2 regions of the Nonomuraea sp. WAC 01424 genome follow, and region 2 is predicted to be linked to the other one. Evidence: riboswitches for the same ligand, from Rfam matches in the RefSeq annotation. Region 2 holds a riboswitch; the other holds the start of a gene.
What was found. Region 2 has a riboswitch for cobalamin ahead of DMB42_RS00285 (ester cyclase). Riboswitches for the same ligand answer to the same signal wherever they lie in the genome.
Positions count from the first base shown of each region.

Region 1: linked by a shared signal. The riboswitch ahead of DMB42_RS12690 (ribonucleoside-diphosphate reductase subunit alpha) and the one ahead of DMB42_RS00285 (ester cyclase) in region 2 are both predicted to bind cobalamin.

Region 1 is NZ_QHHZ01000004.1:81,382-96,076, reverse strand. Features, by position in the region: gene DMB42_RS12750 (NAD(P)-dependent oxidoreductase) at 1-617, shown strand, start outside; gene DMB42_RS12745 (acyl-CoA thioester hydrolase/BAAT C-terminal domain-containing protein) at 655-1,500, opposite strand; gene DMB42_RS12740 (DUF4287 domain-containing protein) at 1,596-1,892, shown strand; gene DMB42_RS12735 (DHA2 family efflux MFS transporter permease subunit) at 1,938-3,302, opposite strand; gene DMB42_RS12730 (helix-turn-helix transcriptional regulator) at 3,456-3,776, shown strand; gene DMB42_RS12725 (ferritin-like protein) at 3,860-4,789, opposite strand; gene DMB42_RS12720 (hypothetical protein) at 5,253-5,504, opposite strand; gene DMB42_RS12715 (L,D-transpeptidase family protein) at 5,535-6,293, opposite strand; gene DMB42_RS12710 (response regulator transcription factor) at 6,384-7,067, shown strand; gene DMB42_RS12705 (cell wall metabolism sensor histidine kinase WalK) at 7,064-8,839, shown strand; gene DMB42_RS12700 (LysE family translocator) at 9,023-9,670, shown strand; gene DMB42_RS12695 (ribonucleotide-diphosphate reductase subunit beta) at 9,993-10,988, opposite strand; gene DMB42_RS12690 (ribonucleoside-diphosphate reductase subunit alpha) at 11,006-13,399, opposite strand; cobalamin riboswitch at 13,532-13,737, opposite strand; gene DMB42_RS12685 (hypothetical protein) at 13,846-14,220, opposite strand; gene DMB42_RS12680 (DUF4132 domain-containing protein) at 14,478-14,695, opposite strand, start outside.
Region 2 is NZ_QHHZ01000001.1:68,972-83,666, forward strand. Features, by position in the region: gene DMB42_RS00240 (NAD(P)/FAD-dependent oxidoreductase) at 1-90, shown strand, start outside; gene DMB42_RS00245 (helix-turn-helix transcriptional regulator) at 114-464, opposite strand; gene DMB42_RS00250 (MFS transporter) at 594-1,778, shown strand; gene DMB42_RS00255 (RNA polymerase sigma factor) at 1,830-2,411, shown strand; gene DMB42_RS00260 (CU044_5270 family protein) at 2,408-3,277, shown strand; gene DMB42_RS00265 (SDR family oxidoreductase) at 3,343-4,092, opposite strand; gene DMB42_RS00270 (TetR/AcrR family transcriptional regulator) at 4,250-4,993, shown strand; gene DMB42_RS00275 (GlxA family transcriptional regulator) at 5,063-5,956, opposite strand; gene DMB42_RS00280 (cysteine hydrolase family protein) at 5,968-6,552, opposite strand; gene DMB42_RS00285 (ester cyclase) at 6,959-7,390, opposite strand; cobalamin riboswitch at 7,657-7,841, opposite strand; cobalamin riboswitch at 7,895-8,012, shown strand; gene DMB42_RS00290 (CbtB domain-containing protein) at 8,046-8,234, shown strand; gene DMB42_RS00295 (CbtA family protein) at 8,243-9,010, shown strand; gene DMB42_RS00300 (histidine phosphatase family protein) at 9,016-9,573, shown strand; gene DMB42_RS00305 (putative cobaltochelatase) at 9,577-11,616, shown strand; gene cobO (cob(I)yrinic acid a,c-diamide adenosyltransferase) at 11,619-12,221, shown strand; gene DMB42_RS00315 (cobyrinate a,c-diamide synthase) at 12,215-13,546, shown strand; gene cobN (cobaltochelatase subunit CobN) at 13,501-14,695, opposite strand, start outside.

The DNA.
Region 1 (14,695 bases), on a different contig from region 2:
CCGGCGGCACCGGCCGCCAGGTCGTCGCGCAGGCCGTCGCCGCCGGCCATGACGTCACCGTCGTGGCCCGCGACCCCGCCCGCGTCCCGGCGGCCGACCGGGCGCGCGTGATCGGCGGCGACGTGCTCACCCCCGGCCCGTGGCAGGCGGCCCTCGCCGGGCAGGACGCCGTGCTGTCGTGCCTGGGCAGCACCGACCGCGGCAATCCCACCACCGTCTACTCCGGCGGCACCGCCGCCATCGTCGCCGCGATGCGTGAGGGCGGGGTGCGCCGCCTGCTCTGCCTGTCCTCGGCGGGCCTGGAGATCCCGCCCGGTACGCCGCTCGGCCGGCGCCTGGTCACCCGCTTCGTGATCCAGCGCCTCTACCGCCACGGCTACGCCGACATGGAACGTATGGAACGTGCCCTGGCCGACGTGCGCGACATCGACTGGACCGTCGTACGGCCGCCGATGCTGACCGACGGCCCGCTGACCGGCGTCTACCGCACCGCCGTGAACGCCAACCTGGCCAAGGCGGGCACGATCTCCCGCGCCGACCTGGCCCACTACCTGATCGCCCAGGTCACCGACGACCGGACCAGGCACGCCGTCGTGGAGATCTCCGGCGGTTCCTGACCCGTCCCGCGCCCCCGGTGCTCGCGTCCCGGGGGCGTCAGCCGCGCAGCAGGTCGAGGATGTGGGGCCAGGCGTCGGCGCCGAGCCGGGCGTCCGCGGCGGCGTCGCCCCCGTACAGGAAGTCGGGCGACTCCGGGGCGGGCCCCTCGCCGGGAAGGCGCGGACGGTGGCCGGCGTCGGCCCGGCTCACCAGCCGAGCCGTACGACCGGCGGCGCGGCGCCGGGCGACCAGCCGCTCGGCGTACGGCAACGACGGCCACATGGCGTCGTCCCCGCCCGCCACCAGCAGCATGTCGGCCTCGGCCGTCTCGACGGGGATCTCCGCGGCCGGCAGCAGGCCGGCGAACGTGCGCTCGCTCAGCTCGTACAGGGCGCGAAGAGCCAGCGGGCCGCGTTCCGGCTCGGCCTCGGCCCAGTCGTCGTCGTACGGGACGAAGGGCACCGGCCGCCCCTTCCACGTCCAGGACGACCGGTACGGACGTTTCTCCCCGTCCGGCCCCGGACCGACGTTGCCCCACACCAGCGAGGTCGGCGACATCGCCACCACCCCGCCCACCCGCCGGTCACGGACGCAGGTGAGCAGGGCGGCCTCCGCCCCCTTGGACATCCCCAGCAGGCAGATACGCCGCACTCCGGTCGATTCCAGTAGATCGACGGCCGACACGAACGTCTCCAGCGGGATTTCGCAGATGCCAGGAGACTGCCCCGGACCGCCGAACCACCGGATCGACAGCGCGGTCATGCCCTCCCGGGCGAGAATCCGGGCCCTGTCCCGTTCGATCCGCCCGCTCGACCCCGCCAGGACGAGGACGCCGGTGTGACCGGCCGAGCCCGGGGTGACCAGGACCCCTTCCCACGGGGAACTCAGCTCCTGCTCGTCCATGGAACCGCATTCTACTGAGCACGCCTCGCCACGCCTGCAAACCGCTATCAATGGGACACTGGCCCTGCAACACCCCATGAAGACTGGAGAAAGCCATGTCGTTCCAGGCGTATCTGGACAACATTGAAGAAAAGACCGGACTGACGCCCCGCCAGTTCATCGCCCTCGCCCAGGAACGCGGCTTCGACGACCCGTCCACCAAGGCGGGAACGATCACCGACTGGCTCAAGCAGGACTACGACCTCGGACGCGGCCACGCGATGGCCCTGGTGCACGTGATCAAGAAAGGCCCGAAGATCGACGCCAAGCACGTCGGCACCACCGGCGTCCACCGGGACGAGTCCGACACCCTGTGGCTGGACGGCAAGGACAACCGCCCAGAAGCGGGCTGACACACGAGGGTCCCGGGACGAACGACGCCCGGCCTCCCGGGACCATCACCCCCGCCGCGCCGCGGGGCGAGGTTCGGACCTCACCAGCCACAGGCCGGTCAGCACGGCGCAGGCCAGCGTGACGACACCGGCCACCACGAACGCGCTGCCGAGCCCCGCCTCGAACGACGCCCCGCCCGCCTCCCGCGCGCGGACGACGGCTCCCAGCACCGCCACGCCGAGCACCGCGCCGATCTGCCGGGTCGTGCTGCTGACGCCCGACGCCAGGCCGCCTTCCTGCGGGCCGACCGCCTGGATGGCGGCGCCGGTCAGCGGGGACATGGTCAGGGCGAACCCGACGCCGGCGACGGCCAGCCGCCACCACACGTTGCCGTAACCGGTGTCCGCGTGCACGAAGCCCAGCGCGACCAGCCCCAGCCCGGCCAGCACCAGGCCGGCGGTGACCACGACGCGGAAGCCGTACCGGGCGGCGAGCCGGCCCGCGTACGGGCTGACGACCACCATGGCGAGGGTGGCGGGCAGGGTCTGCACGCCGGCACGCAGGATCGAACTGCCCTGGACGTACACGAAGAACTGGGAGAAGAAGAACGACGAGCCCATGAGCGCGAAGCCCACCACGACCATGGCCGTGTTGGACACCGTGAACAGCCGCTGCCGGAACAGCCGCAGCGGCAACATCGGCGCCGGGCGGCGTGCCTCGACGACGACGAAGGCGGCCAGGATCACCACCGCGGCCCCGAAGCTGCCCAGGATCATCGGCGAGGTCCAGCCACGTGCGCCGCCCTCGATCAGCCCGAAGGTCAGTGCCCCCACACCCAGGACGGACAGGACCGTCCCCGGTACGTCGATCCTCGGCGCCGCCGGGTTGCCGGACTCGCCGAGAACCCGCAGACCGGCCACCACCAGCACGGCCCCGATGGGCACGTTCACGAGGAAGATGGCGGGCCAGCCGAAGACCTCGACCAGGACGCCACCGGCCAGCGGCCCGGGCGCCAGCCCGATCCCGCTGAACCCGGCCCACAACCCGATCGCCCTGACCCGTTCCTGCGGGACGGGGTACGCGGCGCCGATCAGGGCCAGCGAGGCGGGGCTCAGCGCGGCGGCCCCGACGCCCTGCGCCACCCGTCCCGCGATCAGCCAGCCGAGCGAGGGGGCGAACGAGCACAACACGGACGCGAGGGTGAACACCACGACCCCGGCCAGGAACAGCCTCCTGCGGCCGAAACGGTCGGCGAAGACGCCGCCGGACAACAACAACATGGCCACCAGCAGCACGTAGGCGTCGACGATCCACTGCAGGCCGGTCAGCCCGGTGTGCAGTCGTCGCTCCATGTCGGGCAGCGCGGCGCCGACGATCGTGCTGTCGAGCAACACCATGAACTGGCCCAGACAGGCCACTGCGAGTAACACGGCCCGGTTCGATCGAACGCCCGCGGCCTCGGGCGACTCGGGTCTCGTCGTGCTTTCCTGCGCGGTCAACACTGCTCCCTCTCGTCAGGCGGATGCTCCGGCACACCATAGTTCGATACTTCCGAAATGTCGAAGTATTGATACCATGAGGGCATGCGACCGCTTCCCGAGCCGCCGCGCGAGTCGCTGACGCTCGCGCCGGTGCTGCACGCGCTCAGCGACCCGGTCCGCCTGGAGCTCGTACGCCGCGCCTGGGCCAGCCCCGAGTCGACCTGCTCCGCCCTCGCCGACGGCCTGGGCGTGCCGCTCTCGACGTTGTCCAACCACTTCCGGATCATGCGCGAGGCCGGGCTGATCAGCATGACCGTCGACGGCCGCAGCCGGCGGGTCCGGCCACGCACCCGCGACCTGAGCGAACGTTTCCCCGGCCTGCTCGACCCGATATTCCGCCTGGCCGCCGCCGAGAACGCGTAGCCGCCACCCGGACGGTCGAGCTGCCGCCCTTCGAGCTCACCCTGACGACCGAGACCGTCCTCGTCCCCGCCTCGGTGGCGCTGTTACGACGGATCCAACCAGGTGAAGTCCGGGCGGATGCCCCGTCCGATGAGATCCTGGCCGGTTGATTTCAGATCGAACATCGCCGACAGGTCCGGTTCGGTGCCCGGCGTCGTCCAGCAGGACTCCAGACTGGTCAGCAGGCCGCTCAGAACGCGCCGGAACTCCAGCGACAGGTCCGGCGCCGCCGTCGAGGGCATGAAGTCATGCACTTCCGGCAGGGTGATCGGCGCGCCACTGAAACTCCACACCCCATCGACCTTGACCAGCCGCTTCTGAACGAACAGCTCCTTGAACAGGTAGTAATGCGCATGGTTCGTCCCCTCGCTGGCGGGGACGTCGGGCGAGCCGGGAACGCCTTCCCCTTCGCGCTTGATCCGGTCGATCGTCTCGATCGCGTCGTCGACGGTCCGGATCGGCGGCGCGAGGGGAACCTCCACCGCGAGCGCGTTCTGGTCGATCGCCGGCTCGGTCTCCCGGAACGTCTCGATGATCGTGTCGTAGAAGGCGCCGATCGTCGGCGGTGGCGGCGTGTCCCGACGGGCGACAGGAGGAAAGTCCGGATGCTCGATCTGCATGAACACCGCAAGCTGGTCCTTGACCAGTGGCTTGAGATCGACCGGTCGCTCCTGCGCGATGCCGCCGGGCAGCTCGTTCGCCGGGTAGACGGGCAGGAAGTCCGCGTGGGCGATCGACGGCGTGCCCCCTACGGCAGTCAGCAGGTTGCCCGCCAGCGCGAAATGGTGCATCTCCTGGATCACCACTTGGTGGACGACGGTCCGGGTGTGGTCCGGATCGTGCCCGACCGACCACTCGGCGCACAGATACGGCGGGATGGTGGCGAACTCCAGCCGCATCGCGAGTTGCAGAGCGCCTCGCAGGTCGTCCCGCGAGAGAATTCGTGCCTCGACGTACTCCCTGAGCGTCTTCATGGGAGAAGTCCCCGTCGTCATCGAGCTCATCGCACAACGCCACTCTCGGTTCACCGGGGCCGCGAACTTTCGCCGGTACCGGCGTCGCGTCCGCATTTTTCTCAGACGCCGGGGATTTTTCCCGGGTTCATTCGGGCTCATGCGTCAGCATTGTTTTGCCGAAACCCGGAATACGGGAGACGGAAGCGTTCTGCCCGACGGTCCGGCCCAGGGTGCGCTGGGGTCGCGTCTGGTGTCCGTGGAGGGTCTCCGCCCGGCCGGGGGACGGGCGGCGCCACGGACGCCGTGTCGTGCGTGGTCAGGGACGGCGTGGCCGCCCCGCTCGCCGCCTCCGCCGCCCGCACGTGGCACCGCGGCGCCCGGGTCCTGCTCCTGCTCCTGCTCCTGCCCGCGATGGCCAGGCCGCTGACGTGGCCGACGGGCAGGAGCAGGAGGGACGTCACGCGGCGGCGACGTGTCGTGATCAGCCGGTGTAGCGCGGCTTGACGGCGACCGGCTCCTTCGGCCCGGCCGTCCGCTCGACCTCGGGCCGGCTTTCGGTGGGCGCCGGGGAAGGCGCCGCAGAGGGGGCCGCGGATGGGACCGCGGAGGGGGCTGCGGCGGGCACCACGGCGGGCTTCTTGGGCTCGGCCGAGGCCGTCCCCGAGAGCCCGGCCAGGCCCGCGGCCACGGCCAGCGCCGCCCCGGCGCCGACGAGCATGGTTCTGATCTTCATATGGATTCCTCTCATCCTTCGAGCAGGGCCTCAGCCCTTCACGACGACCGGAGTGCCGATCGCCAGGTTCTTCGCCATCCAGGTGATGTCGTCGTTGCCGACCCGGACGCAGCCGTGGCTGGCCCGCGTGCCGATGGCGGAAGGCTTGTTCGTCCCGTGGATCGCCAGCTGGCCGGGGCCGCCGGCGAAGCTCTTCAGCACCGGCGAGAAGCCGCTCAGCCCGAAGGCGTAAGCGCCGTAGGCCCCGCCGTCACCGGTGGGCTTCACCAGCTCGGTGAAGAAATAGCGGCCCGGAGGCGTCGGCGTCCCGGCCTCGCCGGTCGCGACCTTGCCCGTCCTGACGGGCCGGTCGCCGTCGTAGACCGTGAAGCGGAACGCCCCGCGATCGATCTCCACGCGGTGGGAGGTCTCCGCGAGCGTCACGTCGGCGGCCTTGATCCAGCCCTTGCTGCCGTTCGGCCGGATCGGCAGCAGCACCTGGAGCCAGTCGCCCTCGTCGCGTTCCACCAGGAAGACGCGCGTCGCGCCGTAGTCGTTGGGGCTGGTGATCGTCCTCTCGGCCGCCCCCTGTTTGTCCCGGTAGATCCTGATCCGGGCCCCCTTGGCGCTCGCGATCTTCGATCTGGCGCCGCCCGCCGGCTCGGCGCGCACGACGGTGCTCGCCGGGTCGGGTCGTACGGCGCTGCCGGCGCTGTCGGTGCTGCCCGTGCTGCCGGTGCTGCCCGCGCAGCCCGCCAGCAGGAAGGCGAGCGTCGTCGCCGCGGCCGTACGAAGCAGGTTGGTTCTCACCCGGCGCAGCCTGGCGACAGAATGTGTGGAACCTGTTCGCCTGTCATGCGGATCCCGTATGCACTCGTGGAGTGCGCATAACCTCGGGCCATGTGCGCGTACGTACTGGTCGCCGAGGACGACCCCAAGCAGGCCGAACTGCTCAGGCGCTACCTGGAGCGGGAGGGCCACGAGGTCCGCGTCGTGCACGACGGACGTTCGGCGATCGACGAGGCCCGGCAGAGAGATCCCGGCCTCGTGCTGCTCGACGTGATGATGCCGAAGGTCGACGGGCTGGACGTCTGCCGGGTGCTGCGCGCCGAGTCCGACCTGCCGATCCTGATGCTGACGGCCCGGTCCACCGAGGACGACCTGCTGCTCGGGCTCGACCTCGGCGCCGACGACTACATGACCAAGCCGTACAGCCCGCGCGAGCTGATGGCCCGCGTGCGCACGCTGCTGCGCCGTACGGGCAGGTCGCCGGAGGCCGGCCGGCTGTTCCAGGCGGGCGACCTCGCCGTCGACCCGGTCAGGCACACCGTCACCGTGGCGGGCACGCCGGTGGACTGCACGCTCGCGGAGTTCCGGATCATCGAGACGCTGACCGCCGAGCCGGAACGGGTGTTCACCAGGAAGCAGCTGCTGGAGCGCATCCACGGCTTCGACCGGTTCATCACCGAACGCACGGTCGACGTGCACGTGATGAACCTGCGCAAGAAGATCGAGCCCGACCCGCGCCGCCCGTCCCGGCTGTTGACCGTGTACGGCGTCGGCTACAAGCTGACCCAGGCATGAGGTCGCTGTTCGTCAGGCTGCTCACGAGCTCGGCCGTCGTGGCGGTCTGCTCGATCACGGCGACGGCGTGGCTGGCCGCCAACAGCACCTCCGGCGCGATCCAGCGCGAGCAGGGCCAGACGCTGGCCAGCGACACCCAGATCAACAACAGCCTGCTCGGTTACGCCTCCCGCCATCCCGACTGGTCCGGCGTCGCCGCCACCGTACGCGACCTCGCCGCCGCCAACAGCCGCCGCATCGCGCTGACCACCGAGAAGGGCGCCCTCATCGCGGACTCGGCGGCCGCCGGGACCCCGCTGCCCGCCAGGGTGTCGGCCGTCGTCGATCCGCTGGCCGTGGACGTGACCCTGGTGCCGGGGGCGGCCGAGGACCGCATCGATCCGCGCGCGGTGGGCCCGTTCCTGCTGCCCGACCGTGATCGTGTCCGGCTGGGGAAGGCCGCCGAGGCCTACGCCGTCTGCATGAGACGTACCGGGCAGGCCGTACGGACGACCGTCTCCCACACCGGCAGGCCCTTCGTGACGACGACCGGCGAGGGTGTCCCGCAGGAGCCGAGCCCGGTCCCGGCGGTGACGGCTCCTTGCGACGCCGTCACCTTCAGCACGCCGACGCGCACCGAGAAGTCCGCGTTGAAGCAGCTCAACCTCCTGGTCGGCAGATGCCTGAAGGGCAAGAGCGCGGAACGCGGCTCGGTCGGCCTCGACTTCACCTGGGTCTCCAAGGAGAGACGGCCCGCGTCGTCGGCCGCCGAACCCGGCCAGACGATCTCCTCCTGCATCGTCACCGCCCGCAAGGAACAGCTCGATCCCTACGTCGCCCCGGCCGCCTACCTGTACATCGGATCCCCCGCCGAGGCCACCGGCCCGCGCATCCCGCTGCCCTCGATCGCCGGCGCCGCCCTCCTCGTGCTCGTGCTGACCGTCGGCGTCAGCGTCATGGCGGCCAGACGCCTGGTCGGCCCGGTCAACGCGCTCACCCACGCCGCCCGGCGGATGCGCGACGGGGACAGCTCCGCCCGCGTCCAGGTCAGGACGACCGGCGAGATCAGCGAGCTCGCCACGGCGTTCAACGAGATGTCCGAGCACCTCCAGCGCATGGAGGAGCAGCGCAAGGCCATGGTCAGCGACGTCTCCCACGAGTTGCGCACCCCGCTGAGCAACCTCAGAGGCTGGCTGGAGGCGGCACAGGACGGCGTCGCCGAGCTGGACCCCGCACTGATCGCCTCCCTGGTCGAGGAGCTCCTGCTGTTGCAGCACATCGTGGACGACCTCCAGGACCTGGCCCTCGCCGACGCGGGCAAGCTCCGCCTGCACCTCGAACCCGTCCACCTCGGCGACCTCCTCGACCAGGTGGCCACCGCCCACCGGGGCCGCGCAGAAGCCGCCGGGCTCACCCTGACCACCGCCATCGCCGGCGCCCCCACCCTGACCGCCGACCCCGTACGACTCCGCCAGGCCGTCGGCAACCTCGTCACCAACTCCCTGCGCTACACGCGGGCCGGCGGGCACATCACGCTGGGCGCCCGCCACGACGGCGACCACGTGATCATCGAGGTGACCGACACGGGGATCGGCATCCGCGCCGAGCACCTTCCGCACGTCTTCGACCGGTTCTGGCGGGCGGAGAAATCCCGCAACCGCCGTACCGGCGGCAGCGGCCTCGGCCTCGCCATCGTCCGCGACCTGGCCGAGGCGCACGGCGGCACCGCCACGGCCACCAGCACCCCGGACGTCCGCACTACCTTCACCTTGCGCCTTCCGGCACGACCGTGATCCTTTGAGGACACGTCCTGACGGTACGGACGCTGCCGCCCTGCCCTGGACGCGGATGTGTTCGTCGTCCAGGGCAGGGCGCCGCACACATAGGCGGTCTCGAATACCAGCGGTGACCGATGATGCTCATCTTCTCGAAATCCTCATCTGCGTGATGTCGATCTCGAATGCGGAAGCTTGTGGGTGAATGGCAAAATTGCCCGAATGCCGATTGATTTGCACCTGCTCGCCGTGTTCACGGCGACCACTATCGTGGCTTTGATCACCCCTGGCCCCGACATGCTGTTCGTCATGGGATGCGGCATGCGGGGCGGCGCCCGGGCCGGGCTACTGGCCACGCTCGGCGTGATCACGGGTGACGCGTTGTACGTCGCCGCGGCCGCAGCCGGGCTCTCCATGCTGCTGACGGCGTTTCCCGTCGTGTTCACGGTGCTGCGGCTCGCCGGCGCCGCGTACCTGATCTACCTCGGCGTACAGATGATCCGCAACCTCAAGAAGGGGCAGGCCACCGATTCGGCCGGCGGGATGACCGGCAGGCGCGCCTTCCTCAACGGCGTGGTGTCCTCTGCGGCCAACCCGCAGACGTTCGCGTTCATGGTCGCTTTCCTGCCCCAGTTCATCGATCCCGGGGCGGGGCCTGTCTGGCTGCAGTTCACCATCCTGGGCGCGGTTTTGATCATCTTGGAGTTCCTGGCCGACGCGACGGTCGGCGTACTGGCGGGGCGGCTCGGTGGCTGGCTGCGCAATCGGCAGGCGGTGCGCCGCCGGCTCGACGCCGCGACCGGGACCGTGTTCATCGGCTTGGGCATCACCCTCGCGACCCAACGCTAGGATTCGAGCCCCTCGCTCCGCCTCGTCGACCGGATCGAACGCGTACTGGAGACCCACATCGACAACCGCGCACGACGCTCGCCTTCCGATGAGCGGGGACACGGCCTTGTGGGCGGCCCGCTGATGTGGGGGTGTCTCAGGCGGGGACGTCGGTCAGGCGGCGCAGGGTGAACGGCTCAGCGAGCTCAGCTCGCTCACCAGCACCGTCACGGTCAGCGCTGGGGGGCGACGCGGCCGGACCGCCCGGACGGGGCGCCGGGCTGGATCACGGCGGCGCTGGTCATGGCCGCCGCCGGATCCCTTCTGGCGATGTTCGCCGACGTCAGAAGTCGGCGTCGAAGCTGACCGAGCCGGTCACCCCCACCTGGTACGCGGACACGCGCCGCTCGAAGAAGTTCGACAACTCCTGCACGTCCTGCAACTCCATGAACGCGAACGGGTTCTTCGCCCCGTACAGCGGCTCGATGCCGAGCTGGGCGAGCCGCCGGTCGGCCACGTGCTCCAGGTAGGTGCGCATGTCCCCGGTCGACATGCCCGGCACGCCCTGCCCGAGCAGGTCCTCGGCGAACTGGGCCTCGCAGTCCACCGCCTCGGCGAGCATCTCCTTGACCTGGGTGGCCATCTTCTCGTCGAAGAGGTCCGGCTCCTCCTGCCGTACGACGTCGACCACGTCGAACGCGAAGGCCATGTGCATGGACTCGTCGCGGAAGACCCAGTTGGTGCCCGAGGCCAGCCCGTTCAGCAGGCCGCGCGAGCGCAGGAAGTAGACGTAGGCGAAGGCGCCGTAGAAGAACAGGCCCTCGATGCAGGCGGCGAAGCAGATCAGGTTGAGCAGGAAGGCACGCCGGTCGTCGCGGGTCTCCAGCCGCTGGAGGTTGCCGATCGAGTCGATCCAGCGGAAGCAGAACTCGGCCTTGCGCCGAATGGACGGGATGTTCTCCACGGCGGCGAACGCCGCGAACCGCTCCTCCTCGTCCGGCACGTACGTGTCGAGCAGGTTCAGGTAGAACTGGACGTGCACGGCCTCCTCGAAGAGCTGCCTGCTCAGGTACAGGCGCGCCTCGGGCGCGTTGACGTGCTGGTAGAGGTTGAGCACCAGGTTGTTGGCGACGATCGTGTCGCCGGTGGCGAAGAAGGCGACCAGGCGGCTGATCAGGTGACGCTCGGCCGCCGACAGCCTGGCCAGGTCCTTGAGGTCGGAGTGGAGGTCCACCTCCTCGACCGTCCAGGTGTTCTTGATCGCGTCGCGGTAGCGGTCGAAGAAGAGCGGGTAGCGCATGGGCCGCAGGGTCAGGCTCATGCCGGGGTCGAGCAGCATCGGGTTCTCCTGGGGGTTCACTGGCAGGCCTCGCAGGACTCGGGGTTCTCCAGCGAGCAGACCAGAGCCTCCTCGGACTTGTTCACGAGGGGCACGGTGGCCTGCTGGATGCGGGTGGCCGGTCGCGAGCGCAGGTAGTAGGTGGTCTTCAGCCCGGACTTCCAGGCGTACAGGTACATCGAGGAGAGCTTGTCGATCGTCGGCGCGCTCATGAACAGGTTGAGCGACTGGCTCTGGTCGATGTACGGCGAGCGCGCGGCGGCCATGTCGATCAGCGCCCGCTGGGGCAGCTCCCAGGCGGTGCGGAACAGCCGGCGCACGTCCTCGGGCAGTTCGGCGATGCCCTGCACCGAGCCCTCGGCCTGCTTGATCGCGGCCCTGACCCGCTCGGTCCACAGTCCGCGCGACTTCAGCTCGGCCACCAGCGCGTTGTTGATCTGCAGGAACTCGCCGCTCAGCGTCTCGCGCTTGAAGAGGTTGGACACCTGCGGCTCGATGCACTCGTAACAGCCGACGATCGAGGCGATGGTGGCGGTCGGCGCGATCGCGATCAGCAGCGAGTTGCGCAGCCCGTACGCGGCGACACGCTCGCGTACCGCGTCCCACCGCTCGGTCTGGGTGCCGCTCTCCCCCCACAGGTCGTGCTGGAGCCTGCCGCGCGCCGCCCACGTCTGGTCGTAGGCGGGGTGGGCGCCGAAGCGCTCGGCGAGACCGGCCGAGGTCTCCAGCGCCGACAGGTAGATCTCCTCGGCGACGCGGGTGGACAGCTCCTTGGCCTCGGCCGAGTCGAACGGCAGGCGCAGGGCGAAGAGCACGTCCTGGAGGCCCATCACGCCGAGGCCGACCGGACGCCAGCGCGGGTTGCTGGCCGCGGCCTGCTCGCTCGGGTAGTAGTTGATGTCGATCACGCGGTCCAGGAAGGTCACCGCGGTCCGTACGGTGGCGCGCAGGCGTTCCCAGTCGATGCCGTCGCCGGTCACGTGGGCGGCGAGGTTGACCGAGCCCAGGTTGCAGACCGCGGTCTCGGCGTCGCTGGAGACCTCGATGATCTCGGTGCACAGGTTGGACAGGTGCACCACGTTGCCGGGCTCGGCCGCCTGGTTGCACAGGCGGTTGGCGGCGTCCTTGAAGGTCATCCAGCCGTTGCCGGTCTGGGCGAGGGTGCGCATCATCTTGGCGTACAGGTCGCGGGCCTTGACCTGGCGGACGTACCGGCCCGCCGGCTCGGCGGCGCGGTAGGCCTCCTCGAACGCCTCGCCCCACAGGTCGGGCAGCTCCGGCACCTCGTCCGGGTCGAACAGCGACCACGTGCCGTCGGCCTCGACGCGGCGCATGAACTCGTCGGGGATCCAGTTGGCCAGGTTGAGGTTGTGGGTACGGCGGGCGTCCTCGCCGGTGTTGTCGCGCAGTTCCAGGAACTCCTCGACGTCCGGGTGCCAGGGCTCCAGGTAGACGCAGGCCGCGCCCTTGCGCCGGCCGCCCTGGTTGACCGCGGCCACGGACGCGTCGAGCGTGCGCAACCACGGGACGATGCCGTTGGAGTGCCCGTTCGTGCCGCGGATCAGCGCGCCGCGCGAGCGCACCCGCGACCAGGAGATGCCGATCCCGCCGGCGAACTTCGACAGCTGGGCCACCTGCGCGTAGCGGTCGTAGATGGAGCCGATCTCGTCCAGGGGCGAGTCGACCAGGTAGCAGGAGGACATCTGCGTGTGCCGCGTACCGGAGTTGAACAGCGTCGGCGAGCTGGGCAGATAGGCCAGCGACGACATGAGCCGGTAGAACCCGACGGCCTCGGCGGGCGTCTCGGCCAGCCCGCACGCCACACGCAGCAGCCAGTACTGCGGCGTCTCGACCACCAGCCGGGTGGTCGGGTGGCGCAGCAGGTAGCGGTCGTAGACCGTGCGCAGGCCGAAGTACTCGAAGCGCAGGTCGGCGGTGGCGTCGATGGCGTCGTCCAGCTTGCGGGCGTTGGCTTCGACGAACGCGGCGGTCTCGTCGCCGATGAGCCCTTCGGCGTGGCCCAGCCGGATCGCCTGGCTGAAGGAGGCCACGCCCTGCCCGCGGACCTCCTTGTCGACGTAGCCGGCCAGCAGGCGCGCGGCCAGGCGTGAGTACTGCGGCTCCTCACCGATCATCTCGGCGGCGGTCTGGATCGACAGGCGGTCCAGCTCGGAGGTGGTCGCCCCGTCGTAGAGCCCGCTGATCGTCTTGGTGGCCACCCGCATCGGGTCGATGTCGGTCAGATCGGTCGCGCAGCGTTCAACCGCGCGTACGATCTTGTTGACGTCGACCGGCTCGGCGGTGCCGTTGCGCTTGCGCACCTGCATCTGGACGCGCCGCGGTGCGCGCTTGTCGCCGTCCGCCCGCGCCGTCTCGGCCAGGTCGATCGATGGGTCCCCGGTGACCGTCACTGCGCTCTCCCCTCGTGAACTCGGTCAGGTACTCCGAGAACACGCGCAGGAGGCGCCGGCAAGGACGCCGCACAGCCCTCGCGCCGGTGCCGTCAGCCGTCCCGCGCGGCCTCGGAGCAGCCGCGCACGCATGATCGTGCACGGCGCGCCGGCAGGTCTTCGGACTCGTGGGCATGTCGCTGCTGCCTACTGGCCGTCGCTTCCCAGGCCCTTGGCCCAGTGCGCCTGACGGCGGTCGTTCCCACTCACCGCTGCGGGGCAGTCCCGGATTTCCACCAGGTTCCCTCTTGCCTCGACCGCCCTGGATGGGCGACCGAACCGGCTGCAGGGGACACCATATATAGGGCGGATCAAAAAGTCACACCCAACATGTCGTGTTGAAGGACACCCGCCTCGACCCCCGAGACCATCGGGCACGACCGCCGCCACACCGAACGTCCACGACGTCACGCCCCGCTCACCACCATGGCCGGCGCGAGGAAACCGGTGCCCCGCCTCCCCCGTTTGACGGAACGGCAGGGCGGCCGCGCCAGGTCACCTTCCGCGTTCGGGACAGGGTGGTACTCCGTCACCAGTACGGCCAGGCCGGGGATGAACAACAAGGGGACGCGCAGCCGGTGCAGGCGTTCCAGCTTGCGTTTCTCGGCCTCCCCAAACGCGGCGAGCGTGCGGATTCTCGACGCGCGGCGCCGGTTCTCGCGGAGGTTCTCCAGCACGGTCAGCACTTTCGCCCAGGCCGCCCGTTCCTCCGGCGGCAGCGCGGCGAAGTCGACTTTCTTGGCGATTTCCCCGAGATCGGCCACGCCCGCGAAGCGACGCACGACTCCCGACCTGCGGGAACACCGCTCCCAAGGCGATCGAGAATGCCCTTTCCCATCGCACGCCAAAACGGTGAACCACCCGAGCGAACACCGGCGACCTCGGCCTCCAGATGGCTTTCCACCAGCATGCTCACCCGCAAAAGGGCGGCCGGCGTCACTCCGACGAAGAAGAACTCAGGATCCGGATCCGCCATCATTTCCCCTCCTGACAAAGGAACGGCCGCGCCGCACCCCGGGAAACGAACCAGGCCCGCCGTTCACTCCGCGTTTCGGTGAGTGCCCTCGATCTGGCGGAGAATGTGCTCGTCGGTGATCTTGCTGTCGGCGGCCAGCAGGAACGCCTTGCTGAGGATGAGCGACAACTGCCCGTCCTCCTCGAAGGGGAGGAAGAGCCGGGAATCGCGTTTGCGGGCCGGGACCAGGCACAGGTAGGCGTCGTCCGGGTCCATCAGGACGTTCGCGCTGCCCAGATGGA
Region 2 (14,695 bases):
CCCAGCCGTACGGTCCGGACCGTCGCCCGGACGTTCTTCCGGCTGTGCGGCGTACTGCCTCCACTGCGCCGCGCGATCTTCTCGGACTGACCGCTCACCGGGCGTTCCCGGGTCTACGGCGCCTCGGCAGTGCCGATGGTCGTGGTGTCACGTGTCCGGCGCTGTGCGCCCAGTACGGAGTCGAGCAGGCCGGGGAACAGCTCGTCGAGGTCCTCCCGGCGCAGCCGTACCAGCCGGGACCGGCCCTGCACCTTCGTCCACGTCACGCCGGCCTCGCGCAACACCCGGTAGTGGTGCGACAACGTCGTCTGGTGCACGTCGATCTCGGCGCCGATCGCGTTGCAGAAGTCCTCACCCATCCGGTCGAGCCGCTGGACGAGGTCGAGCCGTACCGGATCGGCCAGCGCGCGCAGCACCTCCACCAGCCGGATCGCCTCGGTCGCCGGCTGTGACACCTCACGCATCGCCGCCCCCTGTGTTCCGCACACCGGCCACGCTACCAATATATGGATACATGGACAAGCATCCATATATTGCCTAAGGTTCCCCTCGGCACTTCTGAGGCTCCTCCGGAAAGGCGGCACCACCCGGTGTTGAGACGACTTCTTCCACTGGCCCTGGCGACCTTCGCCGTCGGCACCGACAGCTACGTGATCGCGGGCCTGCTCCCGGCCATCGCCACCGACCTGCGGGTCTCGACTCCCGCCGCCGGGCAGTTGGTGACGGTGTTCGCCCTGGTGATGGCCCTGTCCGCACCTGTCATGGGCGCGCTCACCAGTGGGCTGGACAGGCGGACCGCGCTGCTGATCGCGTTGGGTGTCTTCGTGGTCGGCAACGCCGTCACCGCCCTGGGCACCGGCTACGCGGTGGTGATGATCGCCCGTGTCGTCACCGCCATCGGAGCCGGCATGATCAACTCTGCCGCCTCCAGCACCGCCGGTGCCATCGCGCCCCCGGAACGCCGGGGCCGGGCCCTGGCCTTCGTGTTGGGCGGTCTCACGTTGGCGACGGCGTCAGGTCTTCCGCTCGGCATCCTGATCGGCCGTACCGACTGGCACGTCACCCTGTGGGCCGTCGCCGGGGTCGGCCTCGTCGCGGCCCTCGGGATCGCCGCCGGACTGCCCAAGGTGATGCTCCCCGCCGCGTCACTGGGCGACCGGCTGCGCCCGCTCAAGCAGGGACGGGTCCTCGCCCTGCTGGCCGTCACCACGCTGGCCTTCCTCGGCGCCTACACCCTCTACACCTACATCGGCCCGGCCCTGCGGGACGTGACCGGCGGCTCCGAAACGCTGCTCGCCGCCGTCCTGCTGGCCTGGGGAATCGGCGTCCTGGCCGGGAACGTCGTCGCCGGACGGCTGGTCGACCGGCACGACCCCGCGCACGTGCTGACCGGCCCTCTCCTCGTCGCTGCCGTCGCCCTCGCCCTCACCTCGGTGGCGACCGCCACGTTCGTGTCCACCCTGGTATGGGCCGCGATCTGGGGCGCGGCCCTGGGCGTCGTCGTCGTGCCCCAGCAGCACCGGCTCATCGCCCTCGGCCCGGCCGCGGCGCCGGTTCTGCTCGGCCTCAACTCCTCCGCCATCTACATCGGCATTGCTCTCGGCGGCGGACTGGGCGGGCTGGTCCAGGAGTGGTTCGCCATCGTGCCCGCCGCGCTGGGGCTGCCGGCCGCCGGTGTCACCACGTTGGCGCTGCTCTACCACCTGACGACCGCACGCCGCCGTACGCCCGAGACACCTCGGCCGATCCCGTCCACCCCGGAGCAGGCCGAGGCGTGACGATCGGGAACTCGCCCGCGTCCCCGGACAGTGCAGTGTGTGGATGTGAACATGCGTGCCCGCATACGAGACGGCGATCAACGCGCGTTTGAGGAGCTCTTCGACCAGTACGCCAAAGCCGTCTACAACCACGCCTACCGGATGACCGGCGACTGGTCGGTGGCCGACGACGTGGTGTCGCTGACCTTCCTGGAGGCGTGGCGGCTACGGCAGCGGCTCTCCCCGGACGGCGGTTCGCTGCGGCCGTGGTTGCTCGTCGTGGCCACCAACGTGGCCCGCAACCTGCGACGGGCCAGGCGGCGTCACGAGGAGGTCGTGGTCAGGATTCCCCGGAACGACGTCGTCCCGGATTTCACCGAGGAGCTGGTCGAGCAGATCGCGGACAAGGAACGGCTGGCCGAGGTGCGTACGGCGATCGGACGGCTGCGCAAGCACGAGCAGGACGTGCTGCTGCTGTGCGTCGGGGCCGGGCTCGACTACGCCGAGACGGCCGAGGCGCTGGGCATCCCGATCGGGACTGTCAGATCCCGATTGTCGCGGGCCCGGAAAAAACTGGAACTGGCCATGACCCGGCGACAGATAAATGGCGACCGCGACGAAGCGGTCCGGTCCATGCAGGGGAGCACCCGATGAACATTTTCCCGGAAGAACGGGATCTTCCTGAGGGCCGTCACCAACTGCTCAAGGAGTTCGTGATGACCGCTCTGCAAGACGAGCCGAAGCCGGCCAGGCCCCGCCGCAAGCTGCTGCGCGCCGGCGTACTGGTCCCCGCGCTGGGGCTGGCCGCAGCGGCGGTCGCAGCCGCTCTGGTGATCGTCCCCGGCCAGGCCGGGAACTCCCCGGCGGCCTCCAGTGCGCGAGACGTCCTGCTCGTCGCGGCCACCTCCGCCGAACGCGCCCCCGAGGGGTCAGGGACGTACTGGCACATCACCATCACCCAGGAGGGCAAGCCGCAGCAGGAGTACTGGTACAAGAAGAACGGTCAGTTCTGGCTGAAGGGCGAAGGGCTCAAGGGTGAGGGCAAGCTGACACAGTTCCCCGTCAAGCCCCAGCCGTTCTCGATAGGCGCGCTGCGGATGACCTTCGAGGAGCTGCGACAGCTCCCCGGCGACGCGAACAGCCTGTACGAGAAGCTGAAGTCGGCGGTCGCGGCCGGCGATCTGCGCACCAGCGCCGGCGAGCTGAACGCCGAGCAGCAGGAGTGGGCCACCATGGAAACCCTCCTGTCGCTGGTCAGCGAGGCCCCGGTCGCACCCGACGTCCGCGCCGCCGCCTACCGGGCACTCGCCGCCCGGCCCGGCGTCCAGGACCTCGGCGACGCTGATGGCGGACGGCGCTTCCAGGTGCCGGTGCTCGACGGTCAGGAGACGCTCATCATCGACCCGGAGACCGGGAAGCTCCGCAGCACCTCCGTCTGGGCGATGCTCTCCGGAGGCACCGCGCACTCCAGCGGCCCCGTGACGATCGCCACCGAATGGACAGACCAGCTGCCCGGCTGACCCGCCGGCCAGAGGGCGGCCCCCGGCAGGCGGCGCACGACGCGGCCTGCCGGGGCGTCCGAGGGTCACATGGTCGTCCCGCCCGAGGCGTCCAGGCGGTGCCCGGTCACATAGCGGCTGTCGTCGGAGGCCAGGAAGGCCACCGTGCCGGCGACGTCCTCCGGGGTGCCCAGCCGGCCCAGCGGTGACAACGAGGACAACCAGGCCAGGGCCTCGCCGACCAGGCGGCCCTGGTGCATGTCGGTGTCGATGACGCCGGGGGCCACGGTGTTGACCGTGATGCCACGCGGCCCCAGCTGCCTGGCGAGCGCCTGGGTGAGCACGTCGAGCGCCGCCTTGGACATGGCGTAGTCGATCGCCCGGGGCATGGCCGCGCCGCGGGTCAGCATCGTGCCGACGGTGATGATCCGGCCACCGTCCCGCAGCCGCGGCAGTGCGAGTTGCGTGACGAAGAACGCGGCGGTGGTGTTGACCGCGAACAGCCGCTCGAACCCCTCCCTCGTCACGCCGCCGATCTCGCCCTGGTCGCCGAGGATGCCCGCGTTGTTGACCAGGATGTCCAGGCCGTCGGCGTGGGCGTCGAAGGCGGCCCACAACGTTTCGGCGTCGCCCGGCGCGCCCAGCTCGGCCCGTACGGCGAAGGCCTGCCCTCCTGCGGCTTCGACGGCCGCGACCGTCTCCTTGGCCGCCGCCTCGTTGTTGCCGTAGTGGACGGCGACCCGGGCGCCCTCCCGCGCGAGCCGGGTGGCGATGGCCCGGCCGATCCCCCTGCTCGCGCCGGTCACCAGCGCCGTCCTGCCGGTCAATGTCGTCATTCTGATCATGCCTTCCTGTCAGGCCCTGTGGGGGGTGGCGGTCCTGGCGTCGCACCAGGTCACCTGGTCGAGAAGGGCTCCATTCGCGTACGACGTACCCAAAAACGGACTATAGCCATTCAGGTACGATGTACGCAATCGACCGGAAGGGTGGCAGGTGGCCGACGAGGAACTGATCAGCATCTGGATGCGCCCGGAACGACAGGAACGTTCCGGGCCCGGTCGGCGGCCCGGCTACAGCCGGGAGCAGGTCACCCGGGCGGCCGTCCGGATCGCCGACGCCGAAGGGGTCGAGGCCGCGACCATGCGCCGGATCGCGGCCGACCTGGGGACCGGCGCCATGTCGCTCTACCGGTACGTGCCGAGACGCGACGACCTGTTCGACCTCATGATCGACATGGTGATGGGCGAGGTCGACCTGCCCGAGAAGCCGTCCGGCGACTGGCGGGCCGATCTTTCGCTGGTCGCGCACCGGAGCCGGGCCGCGGGGCAGCGCCACCCCTGGCTGGCCGGGCTGCTCTCCGGCCGCCCGACCCTCGGCCCGCAACTCCTGCGCGTGCACGAGTTCGCCCTGGGCGCGCTCGACGGGCTCGGCCTCGACATCGACGAGATCATGAGCTTCGTCGGCATGGTCGACGACTACGTCCACAGCGTGGTCCGCCGGGAGATCGGCTGGCTGGAGGAGGCCCGCCGTACCGGCCTCGACGCGGAGAGCTGGAAACGCGACTACATCGGCCCGTACGTGCGCCAGGTCGTGGCGTCGGGCGCCTACCCCATGTTCAGCCGATCGGTGCTGGAATCCGCGACCGCGCACCTCGCCGCCACCGAGCGCTTCCAGCACGGTCTGGACCGCGTGCTCAACGGGATCGGCGCGCAGATCACGTCGGACGCCCCCCGCTGACGCATCTCCACCAGAACCCGGGCGACCACCTGCGGCGACGGGCCGCCGGGGCCGTACCGGCCGGCGGGCCTACATCCGGGCGCGGAGGCGGCGCAACATCCGCGGGTCGCCGAAGCCGGACTCGCGGGCGGCCGTCTCGGTCGTCGCGCCCTGCCCGAGAAGGTGTTCGGCCCGTTCCAGCCGCAGCGCGGTCTGGTAGGCCAGAGGCGTGAGGCCGGTCGCGTGGCGGAAGAGCCGGGTGACGGTCCGTTCGCTGCAGCCGACCGCGTCCGCCAGCGTCGAGAGCGGCAGCCGCTCGGTGAAACGCGCGTCGATCAGGTCCTGAAGGTGATGCACCGTCTCGTCGTTGTGGCTTCGATGCCGGAGCATCGCGCTGATCTGCGGCGCGGCTCCTTGCCGGCGGGCGTACACCACCATGGCGCGGGCCACCTGGCTGGCGGCGTGCGGCCCGCGCCTGGTGCTCAGCAAGTGCAGCGCCACGTCGATGCCGCTGGCCACGCCCGCGGAGGTCACCACCCGTTCGTCCTCGACGTAGAGCACGTCGCGTACGACCTTGGCCGTCGGATACAGGCGGGCGAGCTCGTCCTGGACGGTGTGGTGGGTGGTGCAGCGGCGGCCGTCGAGCAAGCCGGCCCGGTCGAGCGCGTCGGCGCCCGCGCAGATGCCCGCCACGGTGCCGCCGGCCGCGTGGTGCTCGCGCAGCCGGTCAACGGTGTCGGCACCGACCGTGCGGGCCGGGCCGCGCCAGCCCGGCACGATGACGAGGTCGTCGGGCTCCAGGTGGGGCCATTCGCTGTCGGCGTGCAGGGGCAGCCCTTGCACGGTGGCGACGCGCGTGTCCTCGGACACGTACGACAGGGCGTGCTCGTGGCCGAGGTCGGCCGCCGTGGAGAAGACCTGGGCCGGCCCGGCCACGTCGAGCAGGTGCACCTGTGGGATGAGCAGGAAGACAACCCGGGGCATGACCGTCGAGCCTATGCCCCGGTCAGTTCGTCGACCGTGCGGATGGTGGCGAACCGGCCCGCGAGCGCGTACTCGGTGCGCTCGACGACGTCGGCCACGCTCAGCGTCCGCGGGTCGCTCACCAGCTGCGAGAACGGCACGTCCTGCGGCGCGTCGCGGTGCGGGAGGGGGCTGGTCGCGGTGGCGTCGGTGGCGAAGACGACGTCGAACCCCAGGTCGGAGGCGACCCGGGTGGTGGTCTCGCAACACTGCTCGGTACGGATGCCGCACACGGTCAACCCTCGGATGCCGCGGCTGGTGAGGATCTGGTGCAGGTTCGTAGTGGTGAAGGCGTTGTGGGCGCTCTTGGTGATGAGCGGCTCGCCCGGGTGCGGGTCGAGCCCGTCCATCAGGCGTACGAACCCCAGCGCCGGATCGAACACGGTCCCTGCCCCCGGCCGGGAGCCGAGCACCCACACCACCAGGTCGTCCTGGGCACGGGCCGCGCTGACGAGACGGTTGACCTGACCGACGATGTCCGGCTGCGACACGAACTCCCAGTCGGGCAACTGCCGGAAGGACTCCTGAACGTCGATGACGACGAGTGCGTTGTTCACCCCTCAAGGGTGGGGTGACGAGGGACGATGGCTGAAGGTGCGAACAGGTCACCCTGCGGAACGATCCGGTCAACGATCCGGCCTCCCCTCATCCGCGCGGACGTGTCCTCGGCGAGGTCATCACAGCGGCCTGCGCGAGAATGCGGCCCATCACCGCATCGAACCCGCTCGACGGCTGGTGCGGGATGTTGCCTGCACACGGTCGGCTCATCGTGGCGTTGAATTCGAGATCACGCAGGGCCGGAGAGGGCCGCAGGCGGACGCCCTACGGGTGGCTGTCGGCGCGGCCGAAGCCGATGAGGAGGACCCCCGTGCCCGGACGCCCGGACGCCCTCGATGCTGCGCAGCTGGTGCGCCACTCCGTGTCGCGCGGCATGCTGTGCGATGCACCGAATCAAATAATCCGCTAAGGACCGGGCAAAGTCATGGAGCAGGAGAGCTGGGTGAGCAGCTCCAATTGATCAAAATAAAGGCGCAGACTCGTTATGAGTCCGTCTTCCACTGTGCAGACATAACAGCATCGCAACCGAATGGGACGACCCGTCGCGGAAACCACCTGACCGTCGGCCAGGGTGTACGGCCCCCCGTGTGTGCCCACCATGAGAATCTCGTCAACGGTTGTGGCCTCACTTTCGGAGGACTCCATGATCACCGCCTGGACGTCGGGGAACGCCGCCCAGAACTCCTCCAGGTAGGAGGCCAACTCGGCATGCCCCTGAGACACCCCTTCAGGGCTGATGGACACCCCGGTCGGGCTGACGGTGCGAAGTAGCGCATCCATGTCGTGAGCGTTGAACGCGGCCGTATACCGATCGCGTATCTCGCGGGCAACGTTCATGGCACCAGATCCTCCCCACCCGCTCGATGCCCGACGTGACTGCCGATATGCGGCCGACCCGCCAACGCTTGCTAAATCTGTGCACTCGACGCGGTAGAAAGCCGGGTGTTTCTTGAAAGTGCACGCCGTGCCGCTCCTCGTAGCACCAGGCGGCCGTCCTTTTCCGGGGTGGCGGACTTCGCCGACATTTCCGACATTGCCCACGCCAGGTGCGCGATCAGCGCGGTACCCCGCGGCGTGTTGTCACCCGGTCGGGGTGGAGTCTCGTCACGAAGTCGACGTACGTCAGTCTCCTGGCTCTCGGGGCGACGCTCGCACCGGCCTTCCCGCCCTGGTCAGGGCAGTGGCCATGCCGGAGGTCGCTCACCGATCACAGTGGCGGGACCGCGCCGGATTCACACCGGCCTCCTCGTGCCGCCGTCGCCTTCGTACCGCATCGTCTCATATGAGCCTCTTGTCCCAGAAGTCCCGGGGGCGCATTGACGGGAACGAGAGGAGAAGGGTACGTTCCGAACGATTCACGGTTGTCCAAGGGAAATCCGGTGAGATGCCGGTGCGGACGCGCCACTGTATCCGGGACGTAGATCCCGGGAGCCAGGTCGCTGGGCAGCCGTGACCTCGCTAGATGGGACGCGTCACCCTGAGGAGGCTTCGCATGAGTGGGTTGTCCACCCCCTCGACCATTCCCTTTCCGCGCCTGCGGCCCTGGCTGCTGGCCGTACCTGTGTTGTTGCTCGTGGCGTACCTGGTGTTGATGGACAACGGTGCCATCTCCCAGACGGGCACGTTCCTGCACGAACTGATGCACGACGGGCGGCACCTGCTCGGCGTGCCGTGCCACTAGAGGCCAGGATGGTACGCATCCTGCTGGTCAGGGGCCTGCTCGTGGGGCTGCTGGCCGGATTGTTCGCGGGCGGCTTCGCCTTCGCCTTCGGTGAGCCGCGGGTGGACGACGCCATCGCCCTGGAGGAGGCCGCCGCCCAGGCGGCCCCGCCTGAGCACGCCGAACCCGCCGAGGAGGCCGGCCACAGCCACGGCGAAGAGGCCGAAGTGAGCAGGCCCGTGCAGAAGGGCGGGCTCTTCCTGGCCACGGGCCTGTACGGACTCGCCGTCGGCGGCGTCTTCGCGCTCGCGTTCGCCGGCCTGCGCGGACGGGTGGGGCCGAGATCCGACGGACGGCTCGCCCTGGCCGCGGCCGGGACGGCCTTCGCCGCCGTCATCCTCGTACCGTTCGTGAAATATCCAGCCAATCCACCGGCGGTCGGCGATCCCGACACCATCAACAGCCGCACGCTGCTCTACGTGGTGATGATCCTCGTCGGCCTGGCCGCCACCGCGATCGCCGTGGCGACGGCCCGCCGGATCACCGTGAACCCCTGGGGTCGCTGGGTGGGCGCGGTGGTCGCCTTCCTGGTGCCGGTGGTGGCCGCCTGGTGGTTGCTGCCGACGGTCAACGAGGTGCCCGACGGCTTCCCGGCGACGCTGCTGTGGCAGTTCAGGCTCGCCTCGATCGGCACCCAGCTCGTCTTCTGGACGGCGTTCGGCGTGCTGTTCGGCTGGGCGAGCGATCGCGCGTCCCGGCGTACGGCGGCTCCGGCGCGCGTCGCCGTGCCGGGCTGAGGAGAGTGCTCTTCGTCCGGCACGCGACGACGCCGGGAATGCGGACCGCGTGTTTCCCCTCCGACGAGGAGGCGGATCCGGCCGGCCTGGCCAAGGCCGGCGCGCTGAGATCGACGGCGACCTTCATGGCGGCCTCCGCGGTGTGGGCGGCCCCTGCCAGGGCGGCCCTGCAGACCGCCCGCGCCATGGGGCTGCCCTCCCGCGAGGCCGCCGCTCTCGCGGAGGCGGACTGCGGCCGGTGGCGCGGCCTGTCCTTCGATCGGGTGGCGCGGGAGGAGCCGGAGGCACTGGCGTGCTGGCTCACCGAGCCCGGCGCTGCGCCGCACGGCGGCGAGTCCCGTGCGGCACACGCGGTCAGGGTGGCGAACTGGCTCGACTCCGTCCGCGACGAGCCGGACCAGGTCGCCGTCTGCGAGGTCGGCACCATCAGGGCGGCGCTCGCCCATGCCCTGCGGCTGGACCCGCTCGGCGCCGCCCGCTTCGACGTGGCCCCCTTGTCCACCACCGAGCTGGTCGTCGCCCGGGACGGCTGGCGGATCGTTCATGTCAACCGGAAGGTCTGAGGTTTGATCATCACGTATCCGTTCAGCGCCGTCGTCGGGCTGACGGACCTGAAGCTGGCCCTGGTGCTGAACGCGGTTTCGCCGCGGGTGGGCGGGGTGCTGGTACGCGGGGAGAAGGGCACCGCCAAGTCCACGATCGTGCGGGCGTTGGCGGCGCAGTTGCCCGCGGTGGACGTGGTGCCGGGCTGCCGGTTCGCCTGCGATCCCGCCGCGCCCGATCCCGAGTGCCCGGACGGCCCCCACGGGCCGGATGCCGAAGGCGTCAGCCGTCCCGCCGTCCTGGTGGAGCTGCCGGTCGGCGCGTCGGAGGATCGCCTGGTCGGCTCGCTCGACGTGGAACGGGCGCTGACGGAGGGGGTGAAGTCGTTCGAGCCCGGGCTGCTGGCGGCGGCGCATCGCGGCGTGTTGTACGTGGACGAGGTGAACCTTCTGCACGACCACCTCGTCGACCTCCTGCTCGACGCCGCCGCGCTGGGCACGTGCTACGTCGAGCGCGAGTCGATGTCGGTCCGGCACGCCGCCCGCTTCCTGCTCGTCGGGACCATGAACCCCGAGGAGGGGGAGCTTCGGCCGCAGCTCCTCGACCGGTTCGGGCTGACGGTCGAGGTGAAGGCCTCCCGCGACCCCGCCGAACGCGCCGAGGTGGTGCGACGCCGCCTCGCCTTCGACGCCGACGCCCCGGCGTTCGCCGGCCGTTGGGCCGCCGAGGAGGCGGCGCTGGCCCGCAGCATCGTCGCGGCCAGGGCGCGGGTCTCCGCGGTGCGGCTGCCTGACGCGCGGCTGCGGCAGATCGCGACCGTCTGCGCGGCGTTCGAGGTGGACGGGCTGCGGGCGGATCTCGTCACGGCGAACGCCGCCATCGCCCACGCCGCCTGGCAGGGCCGGGACACGGTGACCACCGAGGACGTGCGGGCCGCGGCCCGGCTGGCGCTGCCGCACCGCAGGCGGCGCGACCCGTTCGACGCGCCCGGCCTGGACGAGGAGCTGCTCGACGAGCTCCTGAGGCGCACCTCGGAAGACGAGGGGCCCGACGATCCGGGGCCGGGGAACGACGCCGGTCCCGACGGCACGCCGCCGCCGGACGCGGAACCGCCGGCCCGTCCTGAGGGCGGCGATCCCGCGCGGGACGCCGCGTCGCACGAGCGTCCGGGCGACCCCGTAGGGCCGGAACCGGGAACGGCTGAAGGTCCCGCGGCTGAGAGCGCACAGGCGGCAGCCCCGGCCGCGGAGACGGATGCCGCCGTGCGGGTCGCCGGAGTGAGCGCTCCGTTCCGGGTGCCGCTGCTGGCGGTGCCGGGCATCGGGGAAGGCACGGCGGGCAGGCGGTCCCGCTCACGGACCCGGCACGGGCGGAGCATCGGCGCGCGGCGTCCGTCCGGCTCGGTGCGCGACCTGCACGTCATGGCGACGGTGCTGGCCGCGGCGCCGCAGCAGCGGAAGCGCGGGCGCAGTGGGCCGGGGCTGGTGCTGCGTGGCGACGATCTGCGCGAGGCGGTACGCGAGGGCAAGGAGGGCAACCTCGTGCTGTTCGTCGTGGACGCGAGCGGTTCGATGGCCGCCCGCAAGCGTATGACCGCGGTCAAGACCGCCGTGCTCAGCTTGTTGCTGGACGCCTACCAGCGGCGGGACAAGGTGGGACTCATCACCTTCCGGGGCGCGGGCGCCCAGGTGGCGCTGCCTCCCACGTCCTCGGTGGAGGCGGGCGCGGCCCGGCTGCGGTCCCTGCCCACCGGCGGCCGCACGCCACTGGCGGCCGGGCTGACCCGCGCCGCGGAGGTGCTGCGGGTGGAGCGGCTGCGGGACGCGGCCCGGCGTCCGCTGCTGGTGCTGGTGACCGATGGGCGGGCCACGGCGGGCGGCGACGTGGACCGGGCCGCCGGGCTGGTGGCGGGCATCGCGTCGGTGGTCGTGGACTGCGAGAACGGGCCGGTCCGGCTCGGCCTGGCCGTCCGGCTGGCGTCCCGGCTGGGTGCCCGTCTGGTCTCTCTCGACTCCATGGCCGACCTCGGGACGGTCGTCCGTGACCACAGGAAGGCGATCTGATCATGCCGCAGGGAAAGCCGGCCGTCGTGCCTGATGACGGCCTCACCACGCGCCAGCGGCGCACCCGTCCGCTGCTGATGGTGCACACCGGCCCTGGCAAGGGCAAGTCCACGGCCGCGTTCGGGATGGCGCTGCGGGCCTGGAACCAGGGCTGGCCGGTCGGGGTGTTCCAGTTCGTCAAGTCGGCCAAGTGGCGCATCGGCGAGGAACGGGCGCTCCAGGTGCTCGGCAGGAGCGGCGAGGGCGGCGCGGTGACCTGGCACAAGATGGGCGAGGGCTGGTCGTGGATCCAACGTCCGGGCGCCGAGGAGGACCACGCGGCCGACGCCCGCGAGGGCTGGAAGCAGATCAAGCGCGACCTGGCGGCCGAGACGTACCGGTTCTACGTCCTGGACGAGTTCACCTACCCCCTGAAGTGGGGCTGGCTGGACCTGGACGACGTGCTGGCGGCGCTGACCTCCCGGCCGGGCAACCAGCACGTCGTGATCACCGGCCGGGACGCGCCCGAGCGGCTGGTCGAGGCCGCTGACCTGGTGACCGAGATGGGCAAGGTGCGCCACCCCATGGATGCCGGGCAGAAGGGCCAGAAGGGCATCGAGTGGTAGTTCCCCGGCTCGTCGTCGCGGCCCCGTCGTCGGGCAGCGGCAAGACGACGGTGGCCACGGGGCTCATGGCGGCGCTGCGGGCGCGCGGGCTGCGGGTCTCGCCCCACAAGGTGGGGCCCGACTACATCGACCCGGGCTACCACGCGCTGGCGAGCGGGCGTCCCGGCCGCAACCTGGATCCCTGGCTCGTCGGCGAGGAGCTGATCGCGCCGCTGTTCCTGCACGGCGCGGCCGGGTGCGACGTGGCGGTGGTCGAGGGCGTGATGGGCCTGTTCGACGGCAAGGGGGACTCCGGCTTCGCCTCGACCGCGCACGTCGCGACGCTGCTGGACGCGCCGGTGGTGCTGGTCGTGGACGCGGCCAGGCAGAGCAGGTCGGTCGCGGCGGTGGTGCACGGGTTCGCCACCTTCGACCCGGACGTGCGGGTGGGCGGTGTGGTGCTCAACCGGGTGGGCTCCGACCGGCACGAGGAGCTGTGCAGGTCCGCGCTGGCGGCGGCGGGCGTACCGGTGCTGGGGGCGATCCGCCGCGAGGACGCCGTGGCCACGCCCTCCCGGCATCTGGGGCTGGTGCCCGCCGCGGAGCGCCGGGCCGAGGCGGTCGCCGCCGTGGACCGGCTGGCCGCCCTGGTGGCGCGCTCGTGCGACCTGAACGCGCTGCTGCGGCTGGCGCGCTCGGCTCCCCCGCTGGGCGGCCCCGCCTGGGCGCCGCCGGCGCCCGGCGCGACGAGCGACCGGCCGGTGGTGGCCGTGGCCGGTGGGGCGGCGTTCACCTTCGGCTACGCCGAGCAGGCCGAGCTGCTGCGGGCGGCGGGCGCGGACGTGGCCGTCTTCGATCCGCTGCGCGACACACGACTGCCGGACGGGACCGGCGCGATCGTGATCGGCGGCGGCTTCCCGGAGGTGTACGCCGCCGAACTGGCCGCCAACGAGCCCCTACGGCAGCAGGTCGCCGCCTTCCCCGGCCCGATCGCCGCCGAGTGCGCGGGGCTGCTGTACCTGTGCGACGAGCTGGACGGGCAACGCATGTGCGGGCGCGTCCCCGGGCGGGCGCGGATGACGTCCCGGCTGACGCTCGGCTACCGGGACGCCGTCGCGCTGCGGCGCTCGCCGCTCACCAGGACGGGCGAGCGGCTGCGCGGGCACGAGTTCCACCGCACCGCCGTCCGGTACGCGGGCGAGCCCCTGTTCAGCTGGGACGGCGGCCACGACGGCTACGGCGACCCCGGTGTGACCGCGTCCTACCTGCACCTGCACTGGGCGGGTGCGCCGCGCCTGGCTCAGCGGCTGGTGTCGTCCTCCAGGTCTCCCTCGGTCTTGAGGTAGACCTCCTGCAGGCCGCGCAGGACCTCCGGGTCGGGGTGCTGCCACATGCCGCGTTCGGCGGCCTCCAGGAGGCGTTCGGCGATGCCGTGCAGCGCCCAGGGGTTCGAGCGGGCCATGAACTCCTGGTTCTCGGGGTCGAGCACGTAGGTCTCGGTCAGTTTGTCGTACATCCAGTCGGCGACGACGCCGGTCGTGGCGTCGTAGCCGAACAGGTAGTCGACGGTGGCGGCCAGCTCGAAGGCGCCCTTGTAGCCGTGGCGGCGCATGGCGGCCAGCCAGCGCGGGTTGACCACCCTGGCGCGGAAGATCCGCGAGGTCTCCTCCGACAGGGTGCGGGTGCGGACCGCGTCCGGGCGGGTGCTGTCGCCGACGTAGGCGGCCGGGGCCCTGCCGGTGAGCGCCCGCACGGTGGCGATCATGCCTCCGTGGTACTGGAAGTAGTCGTCGGAGTCGGCGATGTCGTGCTCGCGGGTGTCGACGTTCTTGGCGGCGACGGCGATGCGGCGGTAGGCGTCCTCCATCTGGGGGCGGGCCGCGACGCCGTCGAGGTCGCGGCCATAGGCGTAGCCGCCCCACACGGCGTACACCTCGGCCAGGTCGGCGTCGTCGCGCCAGTTGCGGCTGTCGATGAGCGGCAGCAGCCCCGCGCCGTACGCGCCGGGCGCCGAGCCGAAGACGCGCATCGTGGCCAGGCGCTCGTCCCCGCCCGTCGCGGCCACGTGGGCGCGTACGTAGTTGTCCTCGGCCGGCTCCTCCAGCGACGCGACCAGCCGTACGGCGTCGTCCAGCATGCTCACCACGTGCGGGAACGCGTCCCGGAAGAAGCCGCTGATGCGGATCGTCACGTCGATGCGCGGGCGGCTCAGCTCGGCGAGCGGGATCGGCTCCAGGCGGACGACGCGGCGCGAGGCCTCGTCCCATTCGGGGCGGACGCCGAGCAGGGCCAGCACCTCGGCGACGGCGTCGCCCGCCGTGCGCATGGCACTGGTCCCCCACACCGACAGCCCGACCGAGCGCGGCCACTCCCCGGTGTCGGCGCGGTACCGCTCCAGCAGCGACTCCGCCATGGCCTGGCCGGTCTCCCAGGCCAGGCGGCTGGGCACCGCCCGGGGATCCACGGAGTAGAAGTTGCGGCCGGTCGGCAGCACG